One region of the Phytobacter palmae genome, then DNA from elsewhere that is predicted to be linked to it. Evidence: predicted binding sites of a transcription regulator. Region 1 holds the regulator's gene; each other region holds the start of a gene.

The links. Region 1 encodes PurR, which represses purine synthesis genes. Its sites were predicted from a motif close to CANGCAAACGTTTGCNTG; they were not measured.
Region 2: AAIG39_RS11490 (amino acid aminotransferase) is a predicted target of PurR. The motif match lies at 1,332-1,349, and genes of this name have one in related genera.
Region 3: pyrD (quinone-dependent dihydroorotate dehydrogenase) is a predicted target of PurR. The motif match lies at 1,322-1,339, and genes of this name have one in related genera.

The regions. Positions count from the first base shown of each region.
Region 1 covers NZ_JBCIVJ010000015.1:120,962-123,238, reverse strand. Annotated here, with positions in the region: gene cydH (cytochrome bd-I oxidase subunit CydH) at 135-224, opposite strand; gene purR (HTH-type transcriptional repressor PurR) at 523-1,548, shown strand; gene punR (DNA-binding transcriptional activator PunR) at 1,565-2,277, opposite strand, start outside.
Region 2 covers NZ_JBCIVJ010000008.1:4,179-6,455, reverse strand. Annotated here, with positions in the region: gene AAIG39_RS11495 (MBL fold metallo-hydrolase) at 1-32, shown strand, start outside; gene AAIG39_RS11490 (amino acid aminotransferase) at 78-1,268, opposite strand; gene AAIG39_RS11485 (porin) at 1,454-2,277, opposite strand, start outside.
Region 3 covers NZ_JBCIVJ010000006.1:248,332-250,608, forward strand. Annotated here, with positions in the region: gene zapC (cell division protein ZapC) at 1-47, opposite strand, end outside; gene pyrD (quinone-dependent dihydroorotate dehydrogenase) at 216-1,226, opposite strand; gene ssuE (NADPH-dependent FMN reductase) at 1,474-2,055, shown strand; partial or broken gene pepN (aminopeptidase N) at 2,124-2,277, opposite strand, start outside.

The sequences.
Region 1 (2,277 bases):
GACACCGTCACAGAAGTCAAAAGTATGACATCAATCACAAAAAACAGAAGTTAGCGAAATGGGAAAAGACTATTGCTGATTTGATGACAATCGACAGGAGAGACGAGGGAGAGAGGGCTCTCCCCCGGGGTAAATCAATGCAGTGCGGCAGTGAGTCCGCCAGCAACAATCAGGGCGAGTACAATTACGGTAGTCACTAAAGAAAACTTCAGGTCGGTGCTCATCAATTTTTCTCCTTATTAATTTCCACACAAAAAGTGATGTAACGCATTTTTGCACAAATAAACGTAAAAATCTTGCAGGATTTAGAGTGATACACGTTTTAGCACTTCCCCTTTTGGTCAAGATCAGACAAAATTCGACGCTAAATTTATTAGCGTACCGGCCATTGACTCCCCTCCTGACGTCCAGTGTCTTTTTCCCGGCGTATTGCAATCCCTTCTATGGGTAAAGGGTGATGGAAGGCAAACGTTTACCTTATGTATTATCAGGAGTTTACGATATGGTCTGGAGTAAGATCTGATGGCAACGATTAAAGACGTAGCGAAGCGAGCAAACGTTTCCACCACAACCGTATCACATGTAATTAACAAGACGCGTTTCGTTGCAGAAGAGACGCGCAACGCGGTCTGGGCAGCGATTAAAGAATTACACTACTCTCCCAGCGCGGTTGCCCGCAGTTTGAAAGTCAATCACACGAAATCTATTGGCTTGCTGGCGACCAGTAGCGAAGCGGCTTATTTCGCCGAGATCATCGAAGCAGTTGAGAAAAATTGTTTCCAGAAAGGCTACACCCTTATTCTCGGTAACGCCTGGAATAACCTGGAAAAACAGCGCGCCTATCTGTCGATGATGGCGCAAAAACGTGTGGATGGTCTGCTGGTCATGTGTTCTGAATACCCGGAATCGTTACTCAGCATGCTGGAGGAATATCGCCATATTCCTATGGTGGTAATGGACTGGGGCGAAGCAAAAGCCGATTTTACCGATACGGTAATCGATAACGCCTTTGCCGGTGGCTATATGGCCGGCCGTTATCTGATTGAACGCGGCCATCGCGAAATTGGCGTTATCCCCGGGCCATTAGAGCGCAACACGGGAGCCGGCCGTCTTAGTGGCTTTATGAAAGCGATGCAAGAGGCCCACATCAATGTACCGGAAAACTGGATTGTGCAGGGCGACTTTGAGCCGGAGTCCGGTTATCGTGCGATGCAACAAATACTGACTCAGTCTTCTCGCCCGACTGCGGTGTTCTGCGGTGGCGACATTATGGCGATGGGCGCGTTGTGCGCGGCTGATGAAATGGGCCTGCGCGTGCCGCAGGATATTTCGGTGATCGGTTATGATAACGTGCGCAATTCACGTTTCTTTACCCCTTCACTGACAACTATCCACCAGCCGAAAGACTCGCTGGGTGAAACCGCGTTTAACATGCTACTGGACCGCATCGTGAACAAGCGTGAAGAGTCACAATCAATTGAAGTGCATCCGCGTCTGATTGAACGCCGCTCGGTTGCCGATGGTCCGTTCCGCGACTATCGCCGTTAATCCTGCCGGGAGCAGTTCATTCCTGCTCCCGCAGCCACTCTCTGTTCAGTGTTTCGCTGTCACCCAGGTAATCCAGTAACCAGCTCAGCGCCGGTGAAGCATCATTCTGCTGCCAGGTCAGACAACAGGCGGCGTCCGGGAAAGGATTTTCAAGTGCCAGCGCAACCCATTCACCGCGATCGATCCACGGACGGGCAAAATGCGCTGGCACCATCCCAATGCATAGCCCGGCAGACAAGCAGGCAGCAGATGATTCCCAGTCAGGGGCGACAACCCGCTTCTGATTATCCAGAAGCCAGGTGATGCGTTTAGGCAGCGAACGGGAGGTATCTTCGCGCACCAGCGATGGCCAGTTCCGTAACGTATCATCACTGAGCGGCGACGCCATCGCCGCCAGCGGATGATGACGCGCAACCACACATTTCCAGCTCAACATGCCCATATCGCGAAAGGTATAGCGGCCCCCGACCGGAATTGCCTGAGTTGCGCCAATAGCCAGTTCAACACGTCCGTCGGCCAGCGCATCCCATACACCGTTAAATACCTCCTGGGAGACCAGCAGTTCGACATCGCTAAAATGGCGATAGAAATCGACAATCATCTGGCGCGTACGTTCCGGTTTAACGATGTTATCAACGGCGATAGATAACTGCCCACGCCAGCCGTTGGCAATTTGCTGACACTGTTGCCGGGTGATCTGCATTTTTTTGATAACAGAACGCCCCTCTT
Region 2 (2,277 bases), on a different contig from region 1:
CTTTCCTGCAGGATGAACTGCCGGTCTGGTAAAACAAAAAAGGTAGCAGATGCGACCTTTTTTATTTCGATTGTTGTTTATAACACCGCGACGATAGCTTCACATAACGGGGACATGTTATCCGGCGTCATACCCGCAACGTTAATACGTCCAGATGCAACCGCGTAGATAGCGAACTCTTCGCGCAGACGTAGCACCTGCTCTTTGGTCAGGCCACTGAAAGAGAACATCCCGTTCTGGCGGGTGATAAAGCTGAAATCGCGATCCGCCCCTTTTTCCTGCAGGGTATTCACAAACAGCAAACGCATACGCTGAATGCGCTGGCGCATGTCAGTCAATTCTTGTTCCCAGATGGCGCGCAGCGCCTCATTGCTCAGGATCGTTGCAACTACGGACGCACCGTGAGCCGGCGGGTTAGAGTAGTTAGCGCGGATAGTCGACTTCATCTGGCTAAATGCACGGTCCACTGTTTCCTGATCCGCGGCCACCAGCGTACAGGCGCCGACGCGCTCGTTGTACAGACCAAAGTTTTTCGAGTAAGAGCTGGCGATGATCAATTCTTTATGCAGCGCAGCAAAGGCGCGCAGACCTTCTGCGTCTTCTTCCAGACCGCGAGCGAAACCCTGATAGGCAAAATCGAACAGTGGCAGCCAGCCTTTTTCAATGGATAATTTGGCCAGCGTCTCCCACTGCTCAAGCGTTGGATCGATACCGGTCGGATTATGGCAGCAACCGTGGAAGAGCACGATATCACCCGCTTGCGCCGCTTCGAGGCTTGCTACCATGCCGTCGAAATCCAGCGCATGGTTTTGCGCGTCATAGTAAGCGTAATCACACACCTCGAGGCCGGCGGAGTTAAACACGCCTTTATGGTTCGGCCAGCTTGGATTACTTACCCAAATACGTTTTGCTGAGGTATTTTTCGCCAGAAAATCAGCGGCAACTCGCAGGCCACCCGTACCGCCCGGGGTCTGCGCAGTGCGCGCACGTTTGTCATTAATAATCGCGCTGCCTTTGCCAAACAGCAGTTCCTGCGTGCAACGACCAAACTCAGGAATACCGTCGATGCCGAGGTAATTTTTTGTGTTTTCGTTTTCCAGCAGATACTGCTCCGCTTTTTTAACGCTGGTCAGTACCGGTGTTTTCCCGGTTTCGTCTTTATAGACGCCAATACCAAGGTTGATTTTGCCAGGACGTTCATCGGCGCGAAACAGATCGGCCAAACCCAGAATAGGGTCAGCAGGGGCAGCGGTAATATTCTCAAACATGACGAGGTTCCATTATGATGACAGAAGGGAGATCCGCTATCAGGTTAACGGTTGATGTGACAATTGCCAACCGTTTGCGATAAAAAGCGTGCGTCTTTTTAGAAGTCAGTATCTTTGGCGGCGAGTCAATAAAAAAACAGGGCCGGGGCCCTGTTTTTCACGCATATAATAACGAGGTGTGCTGATTAGAACTGGTAAGTTACAGCCATCGCAACCTGGTCATCACGACCATTCACGATACCAACGCTGTCGCTGTAGTTGCTCTTGTCGATCAGGTTCAGCTGGTAGTCAACATAGATGTTGAAGTTTTTGTTGAAGTAGTAGTACGCACCGATTTCAACATATTTCTGCAGATCTTCATCGCCGCCAGTGAAGGTACCACGTGCAGCCAGGTCCTTGCCTTTAGACTGAACGTAGGACAGGGACGGACGCAGACCGAAGTCGAACTGGTACTGAGCCATTGCTTCAAAGTTCTGAGTTTTGTTAGCAAAAGAACCGTCAGCTTCGCGAGTCATGTTGCGGGTTTCAGCGTAAACAGTTGCCAGGTAGATGTTGTTTGCGTCGTATTTCGCACCCACAGCCCATGCTTCTGCTTTCTCACCTTTACCGTCTGTAGTCTGCAGGTCAGTACGGTCAGAGTTGCTGTAAGCGCCGATTAAGCTAAAGCCTTCTGCGAAGGAGTAACCCAGAGAGTAACCAACGCCGTCGCCATTAGAGGTTCTGGCGTCGTTACGTTCGTTTTTACCCTGGTACTGGATACCCATGCTCAGGCCATCAACCAGACCGAAGAAGTCGCTGTTACGGTAGGTCAGGACGCCAGTAGTACGGCCAGTCATGAAGTTATCAGAGTAGTTAGCCCAGGTCATGCCAGAGAAAGATGGGGCAACGTCGGTGTAAGATTCTACGTCGTAGACGATACCGTAGTTACGACCGTAATCCAGAGAACCTACGTTGTTAACTTTGATACCAGCAAAAGCCAGACGGTTACGGGTACCCTGTGAACCTTCTG
Region 3 (2,277 bases), on a different contig from region 1:
TCGTCATCAAAATACCAACGCCAATTATCGTCAGGTTTAATTCGCATTTCGTTCTCCCCTTCCCGTAAACATCCTTTTGCCTTTTTCATCCTTTGCCGTTTCGCTTATTACGCTAAATAAGCAAAGACTAAAATGTACAAATTTGCAACAATCACGGAATATAAAACAACCAGGGCCGGAAATAAAGCCCTGGTTGTCTGATAGTAAGGAAAAGATCAGATATGGGTAACGATTTCTTTAATCAATTGCGGGCCTTTAAAAATAAAGCCGGAATAAATTTGCACCAGCGATGCTCCCGCGTCCATCTTCTCACGCGCGGCAATCACGGAGTCGATGCCGCCCACGCCGATAATCGGCAAGCGGCCATTTAATTCTAGCGACAGGCGACGAATAATTTCGGTGCTTTTTAATTGCAGCGGACGGCCACTTAATCCACCTGCTTCATCACAATTTTTCATTCCCCGAACCAGTTTTCTGTCCAGCGTTGTATTGGTGGCAATAACGCCATCAATATTGTGGCGAACTAAACTGTCTGCCACCTGGATCAATTCTTCTTCGGAAAGATCCGGAGCGATCTTCACGGCAACAGGAACATATTTATGATGGGTTTGATGAAGAATTTGCTGTTTATTTTTAATGGCACTCAGAAGATCATCCAGCGCTTCGCCATATTGTAATGTGCGCAGGCCCGGCGTGTTTGGTGAGGAAATATTAATAGCAATATAACCAGCATATGCATAGATTTTTTCCATACAAATCAGATAGTCATCTTTGCCGTTTTCAACTGGCGTATCTTTATTTTTGCCAATATTAATACCCAGTACGCCATCAAAATGCGCTTTTTTTACATTCTCAACCAGGTTATCAACGCCCAGATTATTGAAGCCCATACGGTTGATTAACCCTTCTGCGTCGACCAGGCGGAAGAGACGAGGCTTATCGTTGCCCGGCTGGGGGCGCGGCGTCACGGTACCGATCTCTATCGCGCCAAACCCCATAGCACCCAGCGCATCGATACATTCACCATTCTTATCGAGGCCAGCGGCAAGTCCCAGCGGATTTTTAAACGTGAGCCCCATGCACTGTACCGGTTTTTCCGGCACGCGCTGGCGTACCAGTGCTTCCAGCGGCGTACCCGTAATGCGGCGTAATTGTTGAAAAGTAAATTCATGAGCGCGCTCGGGGTCGAGCTGGAAAAGGGCTTTACGAACGAAGGGGTAGTACATGAACTCTCCTGGATTCCCGGTGTGCAAACCGGGGGCGTATTATCTTTGATTAGGTGAAGAAAGGGAATTGACCTGGGGCAAAAAAACGTGAACTGAACGCAATCGTTTACTTATCTTTTTCTGCATATTCTTTTTTTAACGATTTTTCACTAAAAAAATCATTTAGCGGAATATAAAACCTCTGCGACACTGAGCAGATTGTTATCAATGTTTGATAAAGCGAAGCAAATGGTTATAAGGAGTGAATATGCGAGTTATTACCCTGGCGGGAAGCCCGCGTTACCCTTCCCGCTCAAGCGCCCTGCTGGAATATGCCCGTGAACGCCTGACGGCCCTTGATGTTGAAGTGTGCCACTGGCATCTGCATAACTTTGTCCCGGAAGATTTACTCTATGGCCGCTTCGACAGCCCTGCCTTGCAGACACTGCTCGAACAATTAAATGAGGCTGACGGGCTGATCATCGCCACCCCGGTGTACAAAGCCTCTTTTTCCGGCGCGCTGAAAACCCTGCTTGATCTGTTCCCGGAACGCGCTCTGGAAGGCAAAGTGGTCCTCCCCTTCGCAACCGGCGGTACCATTGCTCATATGCTGGCTGTGGATTATGCACTCAAGCCGGTCCTGAGCGCCTTGAAAGCTCAGGAAATTTTGCATGGTGTGTTCGCCGATGATAGCCAGGTGGTGGATTATCAGCATAAACCTCACTTCACAGCGAATTTGCAGACGCGTCTGGACGGTGCGCTGGAGACATTCTGGCAAGCCTTGCACCGCCGCGACACGCAAGTGCCTGCGATCGGCGCTCATATTGCAAATGTTGCCAGGGCGTCGTAATAAAAAAACCGGGTCGCGCTCTGTACGCTAACCCGGCTTGTTATCACGCAGCATCTGTCCGTTGAATGTTATGCCAGCGCTTTGCTGATCTTCTCAAACAGATCGCCCGACAGATTCGGCAATGCTTTAAGTTGCTCCAGCGCCGCTCGCATTTTTTCCTGACGTTTCGCATCATAACGTTTTAAACGAATCAGCGGTTCAATCAGACGTGAGGCTACCTGC